4 regions of the Variovorax sp. GW823-FHT04F07 genome follow, and region 1 is predicted to be linked to each of the others. Evidence: predicted binding sites of a transcription regulator. Region 1 holds the regulator's gene; each other region holds the start of a gene.
What was found. The regulator sigma-54, encoded in region 1, starts transcription at its own class of promoters, with help from an activator protein. The targets are predictions, from matches to a motif close to TGGCANGNAANCTGCTTT.

Region 1 (5,438 bases):
CCGGTCAAGCTGGCGCGTCTCGCACTCGTCGCAGCGGCCGCGCAGGTGCTGCACAATGGCCTCGCGATCCTCGGCGTCAGTGCGCCGAGCAAGATGTGAATCACCCTCTGAACATGAAGAAGACAAGCAGACAACGCGGCAACATCGTCATCGGGCTGATCATCGGCCTGGTGCTCGGTCTGGGCGTCGCCCTGGGCATCGCGGTCTACGTCACCAAGGTGCCGATCCCGTTCGTCAACAAGACGCAACGCGGCGGTGCCGAGCAGGACGAAGCCGAAGCCCGCAAGAACCGCGACTGGGACCCGAACGCGCCGCTGGCCGGCAAGGCCGGCGCGCCCAAGCCGGCCGCCACGCCGCCGGCCGCCACGGCCACCGGCCCGGTGAACCCGATCACCGGCGCGCCCGCCACCGTGGCGCCCGGCACGCCGCCCGTCGCCACCGCGCCGGTCACCGCCCCGGCCCCCGTCGTGGTGGCGCCCAAGCCGGCACGCCCCGCGCCGGTGCCGGCCGAAGCCAACGCCCTGCCGCCGTCGAACGATCCGCTGGGCGACCTGGCCCGCGCCCGCGCAGGCGGCAGCACGACCACCGCGTCCGCCGCGCCGAGCCACACGGCCGCCGCGCCGTCGTCGTCGGGTGCCGACCCCTTCATGTACTTCGTGCAGGCCGGCGCCTTCCGCACCACCGACGACGCCGAGGCGCAACGCGCCAAGCTGTCGCTGATGGGCGTCGAGGCCAAGGTCACCGAGCGCGAGCAGGCCGGTCGCACGGTCTACCGCGTGCGCGCGGGCCCGTTCAACAAGAAGGACGACGCGGACCGGCTCAAGGAGCGGCTCGATGGCGGCGGTCTCGAATCGGCGCTGGTGCGCGTGCAGCGCTGACCCGTCAGCGCCTTTCTTGAACAGCCTTTAAGCTCTCGCCCGCGCGGCATCTGCCGCACTCGTTTGTCAATTCCAGCGCCTCGGTCGCGCCGTCCACGGGGAACTCCCGGCGGCGCGCCGGCTCTGTACTGCGGTACCCACAGGAGAACCTTTTCCATGAAACGTCGTGACTTTTCGCTGGCCGCCACTTCGATCGGGCTGCTTTCGCTGGCTGCCGTTCCGGCACACGCCCAGCGCGCCCCCAAGGCCGGCACCGATTTCCTCGTGCTCGACAAGCGCGTGCCCGTCGATGCACCCGCCGGCAAGGTCGAGGTGGTCGAGTTCTTCTCGTACAACTGCCCGCATTGCAACGACTTCGAGCCCTCGCTCGAAGCCTGGGTCAAGGCAGCCCCGAAGGAAGTGGCGTTCCGCCGCATCCCGGTGCCCTTCGTGGGCAACGACGTCGAGGCTAAGCAGCGCCTGTACTTCACGCTCGAAGCCATGGGCAAGCTGGAGGAATACCACCCGAAGGTGTTCGCCGCGATCCACGCGCAGCGCCAGAACCTGAACGGCGACGCCAACATCCAGGCCTGGGCCGAGCGTGCCGGCCTCGACGGCGCCAAGTTCAAGGAAACCTTTGCGTCCTTCGGCGTGGCCAGCAAGGCCCGCCGCGCGGCGCAGCAGACCGAGGCCTACAAGGTCGCCGGCGTGCCGGCCCTGGCCGTGGCGGGCCGCTGGTATGTCGACGGCGAAACCGCCGGCAGCATGTCCAAGGTGCTGCAGGTCGCGACCTTCCTCATCGGCGAAGCCAAGAAGGGCTGATCGACCCGGCGACCTGCTTTCTTGGTCGAATGCAAGGCCCGCTTCGGCGGGCTTTTTCATTGGCGGCGGTGGGCAATCGCCATCCCACGCATACAATGTTTCAGAGCAAGTTTCGTGCCTTTATGACATTGCCCTCCATCCCCACATTCCCCACCCTTCGTCGCCTTGGCCGCCTGGCTTTCGGTGCGCTGTTGCTGGCCGGTGCCGCCTCGGGCGCCCTGGCCGAAACCGCCGACCGCACCAAGCCGATGAACATCGAGTCCGACTCGATGCGCTACGACGACCTGAAACAGACCAGCGTGTTCACCGGCAACGTGCTGGTCACGAAGGGCACGATCATCATCCGCGGCGCGCGGCTGGACGTGCGCCAGGACGCCGAGGGCTACCAGTACGGCGTGGTCACGGCGGCGCCCGGCAAGCTGGCCTATTACAAGCAGAAGCGCAACGCCGGCGACGAGTGGATCGAGGGCGAGTCGGAAGTCATCGAGTACGACAGCCGCGCCGACAACGTCAAGTTCATCCGCCGCGCCGTCATGCGCCGGCTGATCGGCGCCACGGCCAACGACGAGAGCAGCGGCGCGCTGATCGTCTACGACCAGAGCAACGACACCTACACCGTCAACGGCTCCCTCGTGCCGCCGAACGCCGGCGTCTCGGCGGGCGGCGGCGGCCGCGTGAAGGCCATCCTCACGCCGAAGGCCGCCGCGGCCCCGGCGGCGGGCGGTTCCGCACCGGCAGCCGGCGGCAAGAAGCCTGCGGCCCCGGCACCCACCCCCGCGCCCGGCGCCGGGCTGCGCCCGAGCACCACGCTGGGCGGCCCCGAAGGGGAAGGGCGCAAGTGATCGAAACCGCAGGAACCCAGACCGCCGACGGCATTCCGGGCAGCCGCCTCGTAGCGCGCGGCCTCAAGAAGAGCTACGGCAGCCGCACGGTCGTGAAAGACGTCTCGCTCGATGTGCAAAAGGGCGAGGTCGTCGGACTGCTCGGCCCCAACGGCGCGGGCAAGACCACCTCGTTCTACATGATCGTCGGGCTGGTGCGCGCCGACGCCGGCGAGATCACCATCGACGGCGAGCCCATCGCCCACATGCCCATCCACCGCCGCGCGCGCATGGGCCTGAGCTACCTGCCGCAGGAGGCCTCGATCTTCCGCAAGCTCACGGTCGAGGAAAACGTGCGCGCCGTGCTCGAGCTGCAGCGCGAGCCCGACGCCAACGGCCGCATGATGCCGCTGACCAAGCAGCACACCGAAGAGCGACTGGCCGACCTGCTGGCCGACCTGCGCGTGGACCACCTGCGCGATTCGCCCGCGCTCGCGCTGTCGGGCGGCGAGCGCCGCCGCGTTGAAATTGCACGCGCGCTGGCCACGCAGCCGCGCTTCATCCTGCTGGACGAGCCCTTCGCCGGCATCGACCCGATCGCGGTGATCGAGATCCAGCGGATCATCAGCTTTCTGAAAGAGCGCGGCATCGGCGTGCTCATCACCGACCACAACGTGCGTGAAACGCTGGGCATCTGCGATCACGCGTTCATCATCAGCGACGGGCACGTGCTGGCACAAGGCACACCCTCGGAGATCGTCGACAACGCCGAGGTACGCAGGGTGTACCTGGGCGAGCACTTCCGCATGTAAGGGAGGGTCGCGTCTCCATGAAGCAAGGGCTGTCCCTTCGCGTCTCGCAGCATCTGGCCTTGACGCCACAGCTGCAGCAGTCGATCCGGCTTCTGCAGCTCTCCACGCTCGAACTGAGCCAGGAGGTGGAGCAGATGCTGGACGAGAACCCGTTCCTCGAACGCACCGCGGAAGAAGCGGCGCGCGAGGAGTTCGGGCTCGATGCTGTCGACACGCCCGTGCCGCGCGACGATGGCGGTGAAACCGGCGAAGGCGATTTCGCCCCGGGGCCGACCAGCAGCGCGACGACCACCGCCAGCGAAACCACGTCCACGCCCGAATCCGATGGCCCCGCCGCCGAGATCACCGAGCGCGAGCCCGACTGGGAAGGCGACGGCACCGTCGAGATGGCACCCGACGACAGCGAGTGGGGCAGCGACGCACCCGCACGCCAGAACAACCTGGGCGACGACGAGCGCGCCGACGCCACCGAGCTCGCGCGCAGCCAGGAGTCGCTGCAGTCCTTCCTGCACCGCCAGGCGCTGAGCCTGCGGCTCAACGAGAACGACTGCGCCGCGCTGCGCTTTTTGATCGAATCGCTCAACGACGACGGCTACCTCGAAGACTCGCTGCCCGCATTGGCCTCGGGCCTGGCGGGCGACGACAACGACCAGTTCGACGACCTCGTGCACCACTTCCAGGTGGCGCTCGGCCTGCTGCAGAGCCTGGAGCCCGCCGGTGTCGGCGCGCGCGACCTCGGCGAATGCCTGAGCATCCAGCTGAAAGCACTCGCGAACGAAGACGAGACCGAGGCCGAAGCGCTCATCCGCAAGACCGCCATCGCGATCTGCAAGCAGCCGATGGAGCTGCTCGCGCGGCGCGACTTCAAGCGCCTGGCCACGCTCACGCGCACCAACGAAGAGCTGGTGCGCTCGGCGCTGCAGATCATTGCGCGCCTGGAGCCCAAGCCGGGCCGCCGCTTTGTCGACGTCGAACGCAACATCGTCATCCCCGACGTGATCGTCACCAAGACCGGGCGCGGCACCAACGTGAAGTTCCGCGTCATGCTGAATCCCGAGGTCATGCCGCGCCTGCGCGTGCACGACATCTACGCCGGCGCGCTCAAGTCGCACAAGGGCGAGGGCAGCCAGGCGCTGTCGCAGCGGCTGCAGGAGGCACGCTGGTTCATCAAGAACATCCAGCAGCGCTTCGACACCATCCTGCGCGTGAGCAACGCCATCGTCGAGCGCCAGAAGAGCTACTTCGTGCACGGCGAGCTGGCCATGCGCCCGCTGGTGCTGCGCGAGATCGCCGACGAACTGGGCCTGCACGAGTCGACCATCTCGCGCGTGACCACCGCCAAGTACATGGCCACGCCCTTCGGCACGGTCGAGCTCAAGTACTTCTTCGGCTCGGCGCTGGGCACCGAGACCGGCGGCAACGCGTCGAGCACGGCAGTGCGCGCGCTGATCAAGCAGTTCGTGAGTTCCGAGAGCATCAAGAAGCCGCTGTCCGACAGCCAGATTTCCGAGATGCTGAAAGAGCAGGGCATCGAGTGCGCGCGCCGCACCGTCGCCAAGTACCGCGAAGCGCTGCGCATCGCGCCCGCCAATCTGCGCAAGGCACTCTAGAAGACCGACGATGACGAGCCGCCTGCTGTCGCGCTGTGGGCATTGGGTGGTCGTCGTCGCGGCGGCGCTGCTGTTTGCCGGCTGCGCAACGCTGCCCGACGACGCACCGCGCCCGCCCACCAAGGCCATCGCCGTCTCGACCGACACTGCGCTCGGCAAGATCGCGCTGGCCTCGCAGCCCGACCCCGACCTCAGCGGCTTTCGCCTGATGCCCGGCGGCGACTTCGCCTTCGACACGCGGCTGCAGCTGGCGCGCCGCGCGCAGCGCACGCTCGACGTGCAGTACTACCAGATCGAGAACGACGAGACCGGCCGCTACCTGCTGCGCACCCTGCGCGATGCGGCCCAGCGCGGCGTGCGCGTGCGCCTGTTGATGGACGACCTGTACACCTCGGGCGAAGACGAGCTGCTGCTCGGGCTGGCTGCCACGCCGAACGTGGAGCTGCGCCTGTTCAACCCGTTCCCGGCCGGGCGCGGCAGCCTCTTGAAGCGCTTCACCGCGTCGCTGTTCGACTT
Region 2 (5,438 bases), on a different contig from region 1:
CATTCCGCCGCTGGTGCTGATCCTGCCGCCGCTGATCTGGGGCTGGCTGACCTACCGGGTGATGAGCTTCGACGCGCTGGCCGAGCACGCCAGCCCCGAAGAGCGCGCCGCGCTGCTGCGCGCCCACCGGCTGCCGCTGCTGTGCATCGGCGTGCTGTGCGGCTACCTCGGCGCCGCGCCGAGCATCGTCTGGGCCTCGGGCCTGCTGTTCGCCGCCGCCTTCTTCGTGCTGGTGCCGATCGCCATCTGGATCTACACGCTGGTCTTCGCCTTTTCTGCGCTCTGGTTCGCGCACTACTGCCTCGACGCCCTGACCCAGCTGCGCGCCCAGCGCGCGGCGCAGCAACCCGCGGCCGGCAGCGGCGACGCACAGCAGACGCTCGAGGCGGCCGAAGCCACCGAGGCCAACAAGGCCGCTCTTTCTCAATGGAGTTCTCCATGACACGCGCATTCGGTCTCATCGTCGTCGGCGACGAGATCCTTTCCGGCAAGCGGGCCGACAAGCACATGGCCAAGGTCATCGAGCTGCTGGCCGCGCGCGGCCTGCAACTGGGCTGGGCCGAGTACGTGGGCGACGAGCCCACGCGGATCACCGCGGCCCTGATGCGCGCCTTCGCCTCGGGCGACATCGTGTTCTCGACCGGCGGCATCGGCGCCACGCCCGACGACCACACCCGCCAGTGCGCCGCCCAGGCCCTGCGCGTGCCGCTGGCGCTGCACCCCGAGGCCGAGGCGCTGATCCGCGAGCGCATGCAGGACACGGCCCTGGAGCAGGGCGTGCCCTACGAACCCGACCGGCCCGACAACATCCACCGCCTGAACATGGGCGTGTTTCCGCAGGGCGCGTCGATCATCCGCAACCCGTACAACAAGATCCCGGGCTTCAGCGTCGAGCACGTGCATTTCGTGCCGGGCTTCCCGGTCATGGCTTGGCCGATGATCGAGTCGGTGCTCGACAGCCGCTATGCCGATCTGTTCACCCGCAACGCCATCGCCGAGAAGTCCGTGATCGTTTTCGGTGCGATGGAAGCCACCCTCACGCCGCTGATGCAGGCCATCGAGCAGGCCCACGCCGGCATCAAGGTGTTCAGCCTTCCCAGCGTGGATCACCCCCAGTACGGGCGCCACATCGAGCTGGGCGTCAAGGGCGACCCCGCGAAGCTCGATGCCGCCTATGGCCAGCTCATCGAAGGTCTGCACACTTTCGATGCGAAGCTTGGCCCCGAATTGGTGCGTTAATCTGCATTGCACCAATTTGGGGATATTTTCCTTTTCCGGCAGCCCCTGGGCCGTCACCTGGGCCTCATCCGGCGGGGTGACAATGGCACAGAAACTGCATCCTCCCGTCCCTGTATTCCTAACCACCATCCAACTCAGGAGAAACTGATGGCAAAGACCGTCGCCGATGTACTCAAGCTCGTCAAGGAAAACGAGGTCAAGTTCGTCGACTTGCGCTTCACCGACACCCGCGGCAAAGAGCAGCACGTGACCGTGCCCGTGTCGCACTTCGATGAAGACAAATTCACCTCGGGCCACGCGTTCGACGGTTCGTCCATCGCCGGTTGGAAGGGCATCGAAGCCTCGGACATGCAGCTCATGCCCGACCCGAACACCGCCAACATCGACCCGTTCTTCGAAGAAACGACGCTGATCCTGACCTGCGACGTGATCGACCCGGCCGACGGCAAGGCCTACGAGCGCGACCCGCGTTCGCTCGCCAAGCGCGCCGAGGCGTACATGAAGGCTTCCGGCCTGGGCGACACCGCCTACTTCGGACCGGAACCCGAATTCTTCGTGTTCGACGGCGTGCGCTGGAAGAACGACATGTCGGGCTGCTTCGTGAAGATCGAGTCCGAAGAAGCCTCGTGGAACACCGACAAGGAGTTCGAGCACGGCAACAGCGGCCACCGTCCGGCGGTCAAGGGCGGCTACTTCCCGGTGCCTCCGGTCGACAGCTTCCAGGACATGCGCTCGGAAATGAGCCTGGTGCTCGAATCGCTGGGCATCCCGGTCGAAGTGCATCACCATGAAGTGGCCAACGCCGGCCAGCTCGAGATCGGCACCCGCTTCAGCACGCTGGTGCAGCGCGCCGACTGGGTCCAGCTGCAGAAGTACGTGATCCACAACGTGGCCCACGCCTACGGCAAGACCGCCACCTTCATGCCCAAGCCCATCGTCGGCGACAACGGCTCCGGCATGCACGTGCACCAGTCGGTCTGGAAGGACGGCAAGAACCTGTTCGCCGGCGACGGCTACGCAGGCCTGTCGGACTTCGCGCTGCACTACATCGGCGGCATCATCAAGCACGCCCGTGCCCTGAACGCCATCACGAACCCCGGCACCAACAGCTACAAGCGCCTGGTGCCCGGCTTCGAAGCCCCGGTGAAGCTGGCCTACTCGGCCAAGAACCGTTCGGCCTCGATCCGCATCCCGTTCGTGGCCAACCCGAAGGGCCGCCGCGTCGAAGCGCGCTTCCCCGATCCGCTGATGAACCCGTACCTGGGCTTTGCCGCGCTGCTGATGGCCGGCCTGGACGGCGTGGAAAACAAGATCCATCCGGGCGAAGCCGCCAGCAAGGACCTGTACCACCTGCCGCCGGAAGAAGACGCGCTGATCCCGACCGTCTGCCACAGCCTGGACCAGGCCCTGGAGCACCTGGACAAGGACCGTGCGTTCCTGACCAAGGGCGGCGTGTTCACCGACTCGTACATCGACGCGTACATCGACCTCAAGATGCAGGAAGTCACGCGCTTCCGCATGGCGACGCACCCCGTCGAGTTCGACATGTACTACTCGCTGTAAAAAGCGCCACAACGTGCCCGCCCCGGCGGGCAAGTAAGACAAAAGGACGGCCCCGGCCGTCCTTTTTCCTTGGTGCGGAACATCCCATCGTGAGAGGGCCCGAATTGCATCAAAATGCGCGTTTGTCGCGCCCTCTCCGGATCCAAATGAAGACTGCTTCCCTGATTTTCCTGGCCGCCGCCTCGTTCGCCACCGCCACGGCGGCGCTCGCGCAAGAGCGCGTCTGGCGCTGCGGCAACGAGTACACCAACAACGCGACCGTGGCCCAGCAAAAGGGCTGCAAGATCATGGAAGGCGGCAACGTCACCGTCGTGCAGGGCACGAAGCCCTCGGGCGGCGGTGGTGGCAGCGCGTCGTCGTCGGGCTCGGGCGGTTCGGCCGCGCGCGCCCCGGCGGGCAGCCCGCGCGTCGAAGGCGTCGACCAGCGCGCCCGCGACGGCGAGGCGCGCTCGGTGCTCGAGGCCGAGCTGCGCAAGGCCGAGGCCCGCCAGACCGAGCTCAAGAAGGAATACAACAACGGCGAGCCCGAGAAGCAGGGCAGCGAAGGCCGCAACTACCAGAAGTACCTGGACCGCGTGGCCGAGATGAAGGCCGAACTCGCGCGCAACGAGAGCGACATCGCCGGCATCCGCCGCGAAATCGGCCGCCTGCCCGGCAAGCCGCAAGCGCAGTAAGCGGCGCGCAGTCCATGGTGTTCGGCAAGAAGGCGACTGGCGCCAATCCGCGCTTTCGCGCCTTCGACCTCTTGTCCACGCTGATCGCGGTGGTCAACAGCGACGGCTCGGTGCTGTTCGCCAATGCAGGCCTCGAAGACGCGCTGGGTACCTCGCGGCGCACGCTCGAGGGCTCGCAGTTCGGCGCCTGTTTCCATGAGCCGCAGGTGCTGCGCACCGCGCTCGACGGCGCCAGCAGCAACGACTTCGCCACGCTGCGCTACGAGGCCTTTTTGCGGCGCGTGAACCACGAGCTGATGCCCGTGCAGGTCACGCTCGCGCACGGCGACAAGAAGGGCGAGCTCATCATCGAGATGTCGCCGCTGGAGCAGCAGGTGCGCCAGGACCGCGAGGAGCGCCTGATCGACCAGGCGCAGGCCAACAAGGAACTCATCCGCAACCTCGCGCACGAGATCAAGAACCCGCTGGGCGGCATTCGTGGCGCGGCGCAACTGCTGCAGATGGAGGTCGAGTCGCGCGACCTCATCGAATACACCCAGGTCATCATCCACGAGGCCGACCGGCTGCAGACGCTGGTCGACCGGCTGCTGGCGCCGCACCGCCGGCCGCACGTGGTGGGCGACGTGAACATCCACGAGGTCTGCGAGCGCGTGCGCTCGGTGATCCTGGCGGAGTTTCCGCGCGACCTGCACATCGAGCGCGACTTCGACGTCTCCATTCCCGAGTTCCGCGGCGACCGCGAGCAGCTCATCCAGGCCACGCTCAACATCGCGCACAACGCCGCGCAGGCCCTGGCCGAGCGCCGCGCGGCGGGCGATGCGCAGATCACTTTCAAGACCCGCGTGGCCCGCCAGGTGATCTTCAACAAGCAGTGGTATCGATTGGCACTGGAATTGCATGTCATCGACAATGGACCGGGTGTGCCGGACACGATCAAGGACCGCATCTTCTATCCGCTCGTTTCGGGCAGGGAAGGCGGGACCGGGCTGGGACTGACGCTTGCGCAAACTTTTGTGCAACAGCATCACGGCGTGATCGAGTGCGACAGCGTCCCGGGCCGAACCGATTTCAAGATATTGATTCCGCTGCCCTAGCGCAGCCCCGGCAACAGAGGAGATGCATGAAGCCGATCTGGATAGTTGATGACGACCAATCGATACGCTTCGTGCTCGAGAAGGCGCTGCTGCGCGAAGACCTGCCCACGCGCAGCTTCACGAACACACGCGAAGTGCTGGCCGCGCTCGAACAGGCCGAAGGCGACGAGCAGCAGGGCCCGCAGGTCCTGGTGAGCGACATCCGCATGCCGGGCGGCTCGGGGCTCGACCTGCTCGACAAGATCAAGGCCAAGCACCCCGGCCTGCCGGTCATCATCATGACCGCCTTCTCCGACCTGGACAGCGCGGTCTCGGCCTTCCAGGGCGGTGCCTTCGAGTACCTGCCCAAGCCCTTCGACCTGCCGCGCGCCGTCGAACTCATCCGCCGCGCCGTCGACGAAAGCCAGCGCGAGGAGGTGTCCGAAGAGCGCATGGTCGCCGCCCCCGAAATGCTCGGCCAGGCGCCCGCGATGCAGGACGTGTTCCGTGCCATCGGCCGGCTGTCGCAAAGCAACGTCACGGTGCTCATCACCGGCGAATCGGGCTCGGGCAAGGAACTGGTGGCGCGCGCGCTGCACAAGCACTCGCCGCGCGCCAACGGCCCCTTCGTGGCGATCAACACCGCCGCCATTCCCAAGGACCTGCTCGAGAGCGAACTCTTCGGCCACGAGCGCGGCGCCTTCACCGGCGCGCAGACCATGCGCCGCGGCCGCTTCGAGCAGGCCGAGGGCGGCACGCTGTTCCTCGACGAAATCGGCGACATGCCCTTCGACCTGCAGACGCGCCTCTTGCGCGTGCTCAGCGACGGCCACTTCTACCGCGTGGGCGGCCACAACTCGGTCAAGGCCAATGTGCGCGTCATCGCGGC
Region 3 (5,438 bases), on a different contig from region 1:
ATGGGCGGCGCCGCAGCGCGGGCTGTCGACCACCTGCACGCCGCGCTCCACGTAGCGCGCCACCACCTCGGGCGCGGGGTGGCCGAAGCGGCTGCGGTAGCCGGCCTGCACGAGCGCAATGCGCGGGCGCACGGCGTCCAGGAAAACCTCGCTCGACGAGGTCTTGCTGCCGTGGTGTGGCACCAGCAACACGTCGGCCGACAGCCCGGGCGTGCGCGACACGAGCGCGGCCTCCTGCAGCCGTTCGATATCGCCCGCCAATAGAACCGTGGCGCGGCCGTTGCCGATGCGCAGCACGCACGACACGGCGTTGGGCCGCGTGAAGCCGAGGTAGTCGCTGTCGAAGGGAAACAGCACCTCGAAATCGACACCGTCCCAGGTCCAGCGCTGCCCGGCCTCGCAGCGGCGCGCGGGGCGCAGCGCCTGCAGCGGGTGCGCGGCCTCGATGGAACTCAGCAGCGCGGCCTGCGGCTGCATGGCGAGCACGGCGGGGGCGCCGCCGGTGTGGTCGATGTCGCGGTGGCTCAGCAACAGCAGGTCGAGCCGTTCGCCCCGCGCGCGCAGCAGCGGCACGAGCACGCGGTGGCCCGCGTCGCTGTCGAGCCCGTAGCGCGGGCCGGCGTCATACAGCAGGCTGTGCGTGGCGGTGCGCACGAGCACCGCGTTGCCCTGCCCGATGTCGGCGGCGAGCAGGTCGAATTCGCCCACGGCGGGCCGCGCCGGCTGCCACAGGAGCACCGGCAACAGCAGCGGCAGGCCGAGCGCGCGCATCGACCACGGCAGGCGCATCGCCAGCAGCACGCCGCCCGCCACGCCGCTTGCGGCCAGCCATGGCGGCGGCGCGGCCATCGACAGCGTGGCGAACGGCAGACCGGCGAGCACTTGCAGCAACAGCGCGAACAGCTTCACCGCACCGGCCGCCACATCCCACAGCGGCGGCACCGCCACGCCGAGCATCGCCAGCGGCGTGATCACCAGCGTCACCCACGGGATCGCGAGCGCATTGGCCACGAGCCCGACCGCCGACACCTGCTGGAACAGCAGCAGGCTCAGCGGCGTGAGCGCTAGCGTGATCGTCCATTGCTCACGAAAGAAGCGCCCCAGGCGCGTGAGCGCGCCCACCCTGCCCTCGCCCGGCACGGCCGTGGCGGAGGCGAACAGCACCGCCACGGCGACGAAGCTGAGCCAGAAGCCGGCCTGCAGCAGCGCCCACGGATCGGCGGCCACCACGACCGCCGCCGTCAACAACCAGACGTGCGGCCACGGCCAGCGCCGACCGGTCAGGCGCAACAGCGCCACGGCCGCGAGCATCCAGACCGTGCGCTGCGAGGGCACGCCCCAGCCGCTGAAGAGCGCATAGAGCGCGGCCAGCAGCACGCCGCCCGCGAGCGCGGCCTGTTGCGCGGGCAGCCGCAGCATGAGCCGGCTGCTGCGCCGCCAGAGCGCGCCCACGATGTGCGCCGCGAACCACGCGAACAAGGTGATGTGCAGGCCCGAGATCGACATCAGGTGCGCCACGCCGGTAGCGCGGAACACGTCCCAGTCGGCGCGGTCGATGGCGCCCTGGTCGCCGGTGACCAGCGCGGCGATCACGCCGGCCTGCCGCCGGTCGTCCACGCGGGTGAAGACCGCATCGCGCACGGCCTCGCGCGCCCGCTCGATCGGGTGCCGCCAAGTGGTGCCCATCAGCTGCGGCGCAGGGTCGCGTGCGCCAACTCGCACATGGCCCTGCGCATGCACGCCCTGCTCCCACGCCCACAGTTCGCTGTCGAAGCCATGCGGATTGAGGTTGCCGTGCGGCGCGCGCAGGCGCACGGTCAGTTGCCAGCGCTGGCCGGCATGCACCTCGCCCACGGTGCGTGCGACGGACGCGCGACGTTCGGCGGGCTGCTCCCACATCCCGCCGTACTCGCCGTACCAGGAGAGTGCGATGCGCGAAGGCACCTTCGGCGGCGCATCGCCGCGCGAGGCCTCGGCCCATTGCGCCGTCTCCACGTCGAAACGGAAGCGCGTTCCGATCTCGCCGGGCTGCGGCATCTGCGAGACCACGCCCGTGAGCCGCAGGTCACGCCCTTCGAGCTGCGGGCTCAGGGCCCCTTGCGCATAGGCCGTCGCGCGCCATCCAGCGAGCCCCGCGCCGGCCATCGCGCCGCAGGCCAGCGACAGCATCAGCACGATCAGCCGAGTCCCCCGCCACCGCCACAGCAGCCATCCGCCGCCGAGCCCCACGAGCAGCAATGCGACGTAGACACCCGCCGCCCACAGCAGCGGCTGGCGCAGTTGCACCGCCGCGCCGAGCAGCGTGCCGCCCAGCGCAACGAAGGCCCCCGCCCCACCCGCGACAGCGTCGGACGCACGCCGCGACTGCCCTCCCCACACCCCGGAATCCATGATGCAAACCCTCCCCCAACCCACGCTCGATGGCGCGTTAATTGCTTGGCAACTGGGCTAGTATGCGTCTCACCAGAGACATCTTTTCGATGCAACCTCGCTGCACTGCACGCCCCTACGCATGTCCATCCACGCCGCACTCCACCACGTCACCCACTACACATACGACCGCCTGGTGCAGTTGGGCCCGCAAGTCGTGCGACTGCGCCCCGCGCCCCATTGCCGAAGCAATGTGATCTCGTACTCGCTGCGGGTCGAGCCGGCCGAGCACTTCGTCAACTGGATGCAGGACCCGTTCGCCAACTACCAGGCGCGGCTCGTGTTCCCCGAGAAGACGCGTGAGTTCAAGGTCACGGTCGACCTCGTGGTCGAGATGGCGGTCTACAACCCCTTCGACTTCTTCCTCGAGCCGCAGGCCGAGAACTTTCCCTTCAAGTACACGGCCTCGCAGGCCGAAGAGCTGGCGCCCTACCTCGTCACCGAGAAGCCCACGCCGCTGCTGCAGGCCTACCTCGACAGGATCGAGCGCAAGGAGCAGCGCACCATCGACTTCCTGGTCGGCATCAACCAGCAGGTGCAGAAGGACGTCAGCTACCTCATCCGCATGGAGCCCGGCGTGCAGACGCCGGAAGAAACGCTGAGCAACGGCAGCGGCTCGTGCCGCGACTCGGGCTGGCTGCTGGTGCAGCTGCTGCGCCATTGCGGCCTGGCCGCGCGCTTCGTGTCGGGCTACCTGATCCAGCTCACGCCCGACGTGAAGGCCCTCGACGGCCCCAGCGGCACCACGGTCGACTTCACCGACCTGCATGCCTGGTGCGAAGTGTTCCTGCCGGGCGCCGGCTGGATCGGCCTGGATGCCACCTCGGGCCTGCTCGCCGGCGAAGGCCACATTCCACTCGCCTGCACGCCCACACCGTCGAGCGCCGCGCCCATCGAGGGCGGCGTCGACGAGTCCGAGGTCGAGTTCAGCCACGAGATGAAGGTCACGCGCATCTACGAATCGCCGCGCGTCACCAAGCCCTACACCGAAGAACAATGGGCCGAGGTGCTCGCGCTCGGCGACGCGGTCGATGCGCGCCTCGTGGCCGGCGACGTGCGCCTCACGATGGGCGGCGAGCCCACCTACGTGGCCACCAGCGACCGCGACGCGCCCGAATGGAACACCGACGCGCTCGGCCCCACCAAGCGCGGCTACGCCACCGAGCTCGTGCACAAGCTGCGCGCCGAGTACGGCCAGGGCGGCTTCCTGCATTTCGGCCAGGGCAAGTGGTACCCGGGCGAGCAGCTGCCGCGCTGGGCGCTGTCGATCTTCTGGCGCGCCGACGGCCAGACGCTGTGGCACGACCCCGAGCTGTTCGCCGATGAGCGCTTTCCCACGCACTACACGAGCGAGGACGCGCGCCGCTTCACTGCCGTGCTGGCGCACAAGCTGGGCCTCACCGAGCGCTACACCCAGGCCGGCTACGAGGACACCTACTACTACCTGTGGCGCGAACGCCGCCTGCCGGTGAACGTCGACCCCTTCGACTCCAAGCTCGACGACGAACTCGAACGCGTGCGCCTGCGCCGCGTGTTCACGCAGAAGCTCGACGCGGTGATCGGCTACATGCTGCCCATCGAACCCGGCAACGCCAACAGCGACGCGCCCGCGCTCGCCGGCCCCGGCTGGAAGACCGGCCCCTGGTTCCTGCGCGACGACCGCCTGTTCCTGATCCCGGGCGACTCGCCCATGGGCTACCGCCTGCCGCTCGACTCGCAGCCGTGGGCCAGCAAGGGCGACTACCCCTACCTCATCGAGCGCGACCCGACCGCGCCGCGCGCCGCGTTGCCCAGCGCGTCCGACTACCGCGCGCGCTATGCCACCGCCACGCCGGTGGCTGGCGCCGACCTGGGCGAGGTGCCCTACACCTTCGGCGCGCCGCCCGTGATGGCCGCGTCGCTGCGCATGCAAAGCCCCGGCGATGCGGCGAAGGGCGATGCTGCTGCTCCTGCTGATGCCGCCACGCGCCAGCCGCTGCGCGGCGAATCGGCCCACTGGGTCACGCGCACCGCGCTGTGCGTCGAGGTGCGCGACCCGCGCCGCGCCAACGGCCCCGCGGCCGAGAAGAAAGGCAGCGCCTCGGGCGTGCTCTACGTCTTCATGCCGCCGCTGGCGCGCCTGGAGGACTACCTCGACCTCGTCGCCGCCGTCGAAGCCACCGCGCAGCAGCTGGGCGTGCGCATCGTGATGGAAGGCTATCCGCCGCCGCGCGATCCGCGCCTGAAGATGCTGGCCGTGACGCCCGACCCGGGCGTGATCGAGGTCAACATCCACCCGGCCCACAACTGGAAGGAACTCGTCGACCACACCGAGTTCCTCTACAACGCCGCGTTCGAGACGCGCCTGTCGGCCGAGAAGTTCATGACCGACGGCCGCCACACCGGCACCGGCGGCGGCAACCACTTCGTGATGGGCGGCGCCACGCCCGCCGACAGCCCGTTCCTGCGCCGGCCCGAACTGCTGGCCAGCCTGCTGCTGTACTGGCACAACCACCCGTCGCTGAGCTACCTGTTCTCGGGCATGTTCATCGGCCCGACGAGCCAGGCGCCGCGCGTGGACGAGGCGCGCAACGACCAGGTCTACGAACTCGAGATCGCGCTGAAGGAAATCGCCAAGAACCGCGAGATCTACGGCCAGAACATGCCCGCGTGGCTGGTCGACCGCACGCTGCGCAACATCCTGATCGACGTGTCGGGCAACACGCACCGCAGCGAGTTCTGCATCGACAAGCTCTACTCGCCCGACTCCAGCACCGGCCGCCTCGGCCTCCTGGAACTGCGCGCCTTCGAAATGCCGCCGCATGCGCGCATGAGCATCGCGCAGCAGCTGCTGATCCGCGCGCTGGTCGCCCGCTTCTGGGACGCGCCTTACCAGGCGCCCGTCACCCGCTGGGGCACCGAGCTGCACGACCGCTTCCTGCTGCCGACCTTCGTCAAGATGGACTTCGACGACGTCATCAGCGAGATGCGCCAGGCCGGCTTTGCCTTCGATGCCGACTGGTTCGCGC
Region 4 (5,438 bases), on a different contig from region 1:
GGGCGACGGCGATTTCATGATGCACGGCCAGGAGTTCGCCACCGCCGTGCAGTACGGCCTGCCGATCCTCGTCGTGCTGCTGGACAACGGCATGTACGGCACGATCCGCATGCACCAGGAAAAGCACTACCCCGGCCGCATCAGCGCCACGCAGTTGAAGAACCCCGACTTCCGCGGCTATGCCGAGGTGTTCGGCGGGCACGGCGAGCGCGTGACCACGACGGAAGAGTTCGGCCCCGCACTCGCGCGTGCGCGTGCCAGCGGCAAGCCGGCGATCCTGCATTGCCTGCTGGACCCGGAGGCGATCACGCCCGCGAGCACGCTGCAGTCGATCCGCAAGGCGGCGCTGGCCGCGAACTGAGGCTACGTCAACGCAGGCCGCCGACGTAGCGCGGCGGCGGCGTGGGCGGCAGGCCGTCGGGCTGGCGCGCCGCCAGGCGCGCGGCGCGGGCCAGCGGCTCCATGGCCTGCTCGAGCCGCGTGGCGAGCTGGTCGAGTTCGTCGTCCTTGGTCTCGGCGGCGTGCTGGCGCGTCATGCGCACGATCTCGGCGGCGTACTCGGCGTTGGTGGCCATCCATTCGGTGTCGGTCACGCGCCCGTGCTTTCGCCGCAGTGCCACGTGAAGGCGTGCTGCAAGCGCGATGCGTTCGCTTTCGGACATGGATGGCATGGCGTCTCCCTCGGGTGGTCAGGCTCCCAGGTGTTCACGATGCTGAGCAAGATCGAGGCCCACCAGTTCGCTCTCGGGGTCGACGCGCAATCCGACCAGCACATGCACCAGGAACAGCACGATGGCCGTGCCGGCCGCGCTGTAGATCGCCACGCTGGCGACCGCGATCGCCTGCGTCAGCACATTGCCCGCCGCGCCCGAGATGCGCGGGTCGGCGAACACGCCCGTGAGCAGCGCGCCCACGATGCCGCCGATGCCGTGCACGCCGAACACGTCGAGCGAGTCGTCCGCACCGAGCAGGTGCTTCAGGCCCGTGGCGCCCCAGTAGCAGGCCAGCCCGGCGATGGCGCCGATGGCCAGCGCCGACAGCGGCGTGACGAAGCCGGCCGCCGGCGTGATCGCCACCAGCCCCGCCACGAGGCCGGAGCACAGGCCCAAGAGCGAGGGGCTGCGGCGCACGATCCATTCGCCGACCATCCAGCTCATGGCGCCAGCCGCCGCCGCGATGTGCGTGACCAGCATGGCCAGGCCGGCGCGCCCGTCGGCCGCCACCGCCGAGCCGGCATTGAAGCCGAACCAGCCCACCCACAGCAGGCCCGCGCCCGTCATGGTGAGCGCCAGGCTGTAGGGCTCGAAGGCCTCGCGCCCGTAGCCCCGGCGCGGCCCGAGCGCATAGGCGCACACCAGCCCCGCGATGCCCGCGTTGACGTGCACCACCGAGCCGCCCGCGAAGTCGAGCGCACCCATCTGCGCGAGCCAGCCGCCCGGCTCCCACACCCAGTGCGCGACCGGCGCGTACACGAGCACGCTCCACAGCAGCGCGAACCACAGCAGCGCCGCGAAGCGCATGCGCTCGACAAAAGCGCCGAGCACCAGCGCGGTGGTGATGATCGCGAAGCTCAGCTGGAACATGGCGTAGACCGATTCCGGCACGTTCGGCGCCACATGGCTCACGGCCACCTGGCCGGCCTCCTTCAGGTACTCGAAGCCTGAAAAACCGATGCGCGAGAGCTTGCCCAGCCAGGGCCAGCCGGGCGTGAAGGCCAGCGAGTAGCCGAGCGCGAACCAGGTCAGCGAGACCACGGCGGCGATCGCCACCACCCCGGCCATGGTCGCCAGCACGTTCTTGCGCCGCACCATGCCGGCATAGAAGAGCGCGATGCCGGGCAGCGTCATCAGCAGCACCAGCGCGGTCGAGGTCATCATCCAGGCGGTGTCGGCCGCGTTCAGGGAGGCTTGGGGTGCCAGCAGGGCCATGACCGTTTCTTCTTGGAGTGGTGGACAAGAGGCCTGTGTGCACGAGTCATGCCATCTTGTTAACTGACTGAAACACTTTGGTTTCCCAACCGGGAGGTCGAAGTAACACGAAGCGGGTAATTCCTAATGCACCGGGCGGGTGCGCGCTTGCACAATCTGCGCACTCGCGACGGGCCCTGCTCGTACTGCCGAGGGTCCGAGGAGACAAGCTTCCGATCGATCAACAAGAACATTCTTCAAAGGCTCCGTACGAGATGCCTGTCTGATATTTGAAAAGCGCCGCTGGTCGGCGCTTTTTTTTGCCTGTTCGCAGCGCGAATGCAGGCCCTTTCCTCCAAGCCAAACAGGCCTCTTGGCCAGCCGGTACCGGCCACCACAGCTATCGTTTCGATAGCGATTCCGGTGAGACAATCGCCCGCATGGAAATGCTGGTGGTCACGGGCGCCTCACTGCTCGCGGGTTTTATCGATGCGATCGTGGGCGGCGGCGGGTTGATTCTGGTGCCGGCCCTTTTTGCGGTGTTTCCGGGCGCGCCGCCGGCCACGCTGCTGGGCACCAACAAGAGCGCGTCCATCTGGGGCACGGCGGCCTCGGCGGCCCAGTTCAGCCAGCGGGTGCAGATGCGCTGGAGCGCGATGTGGCCGGCCGCGCTGCTGGGTTTCGGCGGCTCGATGCTCGGCGCCTGGACCGTCACGGTCTTCCCGGGCGACTTCCTGCGCCGGGCGCTGCCGGTCATCCTGCTGGGCGTGCTGGTCTACACGCTGGCACGCAAGGACATGGGCCGGCTGCACGCACCGCGCTTCAGCGGCCGCGCCGAGACGCTGGCGGCCAGCACCATCGGCCTGACCATCGGTTTCTACGACGGCTTCTTCGGGCCGGGCACGGGCAGCTTCCTGGTGTTCCTGTTCGTGCGCTGGATGGGCTACGACTTCCTCAACGCCTCGGCCTCGGCCAAGGTCATCAACACTCTGACCAACGCCGCCGCGCTGATCCTGCTGGCCGCCAAGGGGCACGTCTGGTGGCACTACGGGCTGGTGATGGCCGTGGCCAACGTGGCCGGCAGCCTGGTCGGTACGCGCGTGGCGCTGAAGCATGGGGCGGGCTTCGTGCGGATCGTGTTCATCGTGGTGGTGAGTGCGCTGATCCTGAAGACGGCTTACGACGCGTTCCTGAAATAAAAAAGCCCCTGGCGTCCGGCCAGGGGCTTTTCTTTGAGGGCACCGAGGTCAGTCCTCGACAAACGCCTCTTCGCGTTTCGCCTTGATCGCCGGCAGCAGCACGATGGCCAGCAGCAGCGCCGCGGCGATCAGCAGGCCCGCCGACAGCGGCCGCGTGACGAACACGCTCCACGCACCGCGCGACAGGAGCAGCGCGCGCCGCAGGTTCTCTTCCATCATCGGCCCGAGGATGAAGCCCAGCAACAGCGGGGCCGGCTCGGTGCGCAGCTTCAGGAACAGGTAGCCGATGAAGCCGAAGATCGCCACCATCCACACGTCGAAGGTGTTGTTGTTGGTCGAGTACACGCCGATCGCGCAGAACAGCACGATGGCGGGGAACAGGAACTTGTAGGGCACCGTCAGCAGCTTGATCCACATGCCGATCAGCGGCAGGTTCAGGATGATCAGCATCGCGTTGCCGATCCACATCGAGGCGATCAGGCCCCAGAAGAGCTCCGGGTTGCTGGTCATCACCTGCGGGCCGGGCTGGATGTTGTGGATCGTCATCGCGCCCACCATCAGCGCCATCACGGCGTTGGGCGGGATGCCCAGCGTCAGGAGCGGAATGAAGGAAGTCTGCGCGCCGGCGTTGTTGGCCGACTCGGGCGAAGCCACGCCGCGGATGTTGCCCTTGCCGAAGGCGACTTCGCCGGGGCGCATCTTGATCTTCTTCTCCAGCGCATAGGCCGCGAAGGCCGCCAGCAGCGCACCGCCGCCCGGCAGGATGCCCAGCGCCGAACCCAGCGCCGTGCCGCGCAGCACGGCGGGCGTCATGCGCTTGAAGTCGTCCTTGGTGGGCCACAGGCCCTTGACCTTGTGCGTGAACACCTCGCGCTCGTCGTCGGGCTGCGAGAGGTTGCCGATGATTTCGCCGTAGCCGAACACGCCCATGGCGATCACCACGAAGCCGATGCCGTCGGTGAGCTCGGGAATGTCGAAGCTGAAGCGCGCCACGCCCGAGTTGACGTCGGTGCCCACGATGCCCAGCAGCAGGCCCAGCACGATCATCGCCACCGCCTTGAGCAGCGAGCCCGAGGCCAGCACCACCGCGCCGATCAGGCCCAGCACCATCAGCGAGAAGTACTCGGCGGGGCCGAACTTGAAGGCCAACTCGGTCAGCGGGGGCGCGAAGGCGGCCAGGATCAGCGTGCCGACGCAGCCCGCGAAGAACGAGCCCAGGCCCGCCGCGGCCAGCGCAGGGCCTGCGCGGCCCTGCCTTGCCATCTGGTAGCCGTCGATGCAGGTGACCACCGAGGACGACTCCCCGGGCAGGTTCACCAGGATGGCCGTGGTCGAGCCGCCGTACTGGGCGCCGTAGTAGATGCCGGCCAGCATGATCAGCGCCGACACGGGCGGCAGCGCGTAGGTGGCGGGCAGCAGCATCGCGATGGTCGCGACGGGGCCGATGCCCGGCAGCACGCCGATCAGCGTGCCCAGGATGCAACCGACCAGGCAGTACAGCAGGTTGGTGAAAGTGAAGGCGACGCCGAAGCCGGTCGCCAGGTTGTGGAACAGTTCCATGGCGGTGTGCTCCTCAACCCGAAATGAACGTGGGCCAGACCTGGATCTGCAGCTTGAGCGCCCAGATGAAGGCCACATAGCTGCCGGCTGCCAGGATGGTCGCCAGCACCAGCACGTCGCGCAGCTTGAAGTGCTCGCCCGCCATGCTCGAAATGATCGTGAGCGCGTAGATCGCGATGATCATGCCCATCGCCGGCAGCCCGACGCTGGGCAGGCCGCCCAGCAGCACGCCGAAGGCCAGGTTGGCGCCGAGCACGAAGGCCAGCGGCTTCCACGCCCATTTGCCGATCTTGTCGCCGTCGGCGCTCTCGACCACCATGGCCTGGAACATGATCAGCGCGCCCAGCAGCGCCAGCAGGATGCCCAGCATCAGCGGGAAGTACCCCGGCCCCATGCGGGCGCCGTCGCCGATGGTGTAGGTGGTGGCGCCGATGGCGAACGCGCCACCGACGGCGGCGAACATGACTCCTGAGAAGAAGTCCGCCTGTCTCTTGATTTGCATTGTCTCGACCCTCTGTTTTCGAAGGGACGAGGGTCGTCGCCAGCGGCTGACCGTCGGCTGACCAGCGCGGTACGGACAAATGCTTACAGGGAAAGTACGGGCTCTCCCCCAGGCTTCGCGCACTTCGTGTCGCTGCGCCAACCCCCTTCCGGGGGCAACACCAGCGGCCCGGAGGGCATGGCTCTCCCCCAGTCTTCGCGCACTTCGTGTCGCTACGCCAATCCCCTTCCGGGGGCAACACCAACGGCCCGGCGAAGCCGGTTCCGTGGT

Region 2: a site for sigma-54 is predicted at 1,323-1,340, ahead of glnA (type I glutamate--ammonia ligase). Genes of this name have one in related genera too.
Region 3: a site for sigma-54 is predicted at 2,422-2,439, ahead of AC1RAA_RS00465 (transglutaminase family protein). Genes of this name have one in related genera too.
Region 4: a site for sigma-54 is predicted at 1,965-1,982, ahead of AC1RAA_RS26920 (ammonium transporter). Genes of this name have one in related genera too.

Annotation. Positions count from the first base shown of each region.
Region 1 covers NZ_JBXAIG010000009.1:111,602-117,039, reverse strand. The annotation lists gene argS (arginine--tRNA ligase) at 1-99, shown strand, start outside; gene AC1RAA_RS29130 (SPOR domain-containing protein) at 114-878, shown strand; gene AC1RAA_RS29125 (thiol:disulfide interchange protein DsbA/DsbL) at 1,035-1,679, shown strand; gene lptA (lipopolysaccharide transport periplasmic protein LptA) at 1,802-2,521, shown strand; gene lptB (LPS export ABC transporter ATP-binding protein) at 2,518-3,312, shown strand; gene rpoN (RNA polymerase factor sigma-54) at 3,330-4,922, shown strand; gene AC1RAA_RS29105 (phospholipase D family protein) at 4,933-5,438, shown strand, end outside.
Region 2 covers NZ_JBXAIG010000002.1:314,504-319,941, reverse strand. The annotation lists gene AC1RAA_RS10525 (EI24 domain-containing protein) at 1-442, shown strand, start outside; gene AC1RAA_RS10520 (competence/damage-inducible protein A) at 439-1,239, shown strand; gene glnA (type I glutamate--ammonia ligase) at 1,387-2,802, shown strand; gene AC1RAA_RS10510 (hypothetical protein) at 2,949-3,476, shown strand; gene glnL (nitrogen regulation protein NR(II)) at 3,491-4,570, shown strand; gene ntrC (nitrogen regulation protein NR(I)) at 4,597-5,438, shown strand, end outside.
Region 3 covers NZ_JBXAIG010000001.1:92,636-98,073, reverse strand. The annotation lists gene AC1RAA_RS00470 (DNA internalization-related competence protein ComEC/Rec2) at 1-2,391, opposite strand, end outside; gene AC1RAA_RS00465 (transglutaminase family protein) at 2,513-5,438, shown strand, end outside.
Region 4 covers NZ_JBXAIG010000007.1:189,459-194,896, forward strand. The annotation lists gene AC1RAA_RS26910 (thiamine pyrophosphate-binding protein) at 1-361, shown strand, start outside; gene AC1RAA_RS26915 (hypothetical protein) at 369-671, opposite strand; gene AC1RAA_RS26920 (ammonium transporter) at 690-1,928, opposite strand; gene AC1RAA_RS26925 (sulfite exporter TauE/SafE family protein) at 2,348-3,106, shown strand; gene AC1RAA_RS26930 (tripartite tricarboxylate transporter permease) at 3,155-4,666, opposite strand; gene AC1RAA_RS26935 (tripartite tricarboxylate transporter TctB family protein) at 4,680-5,168, opposite strand.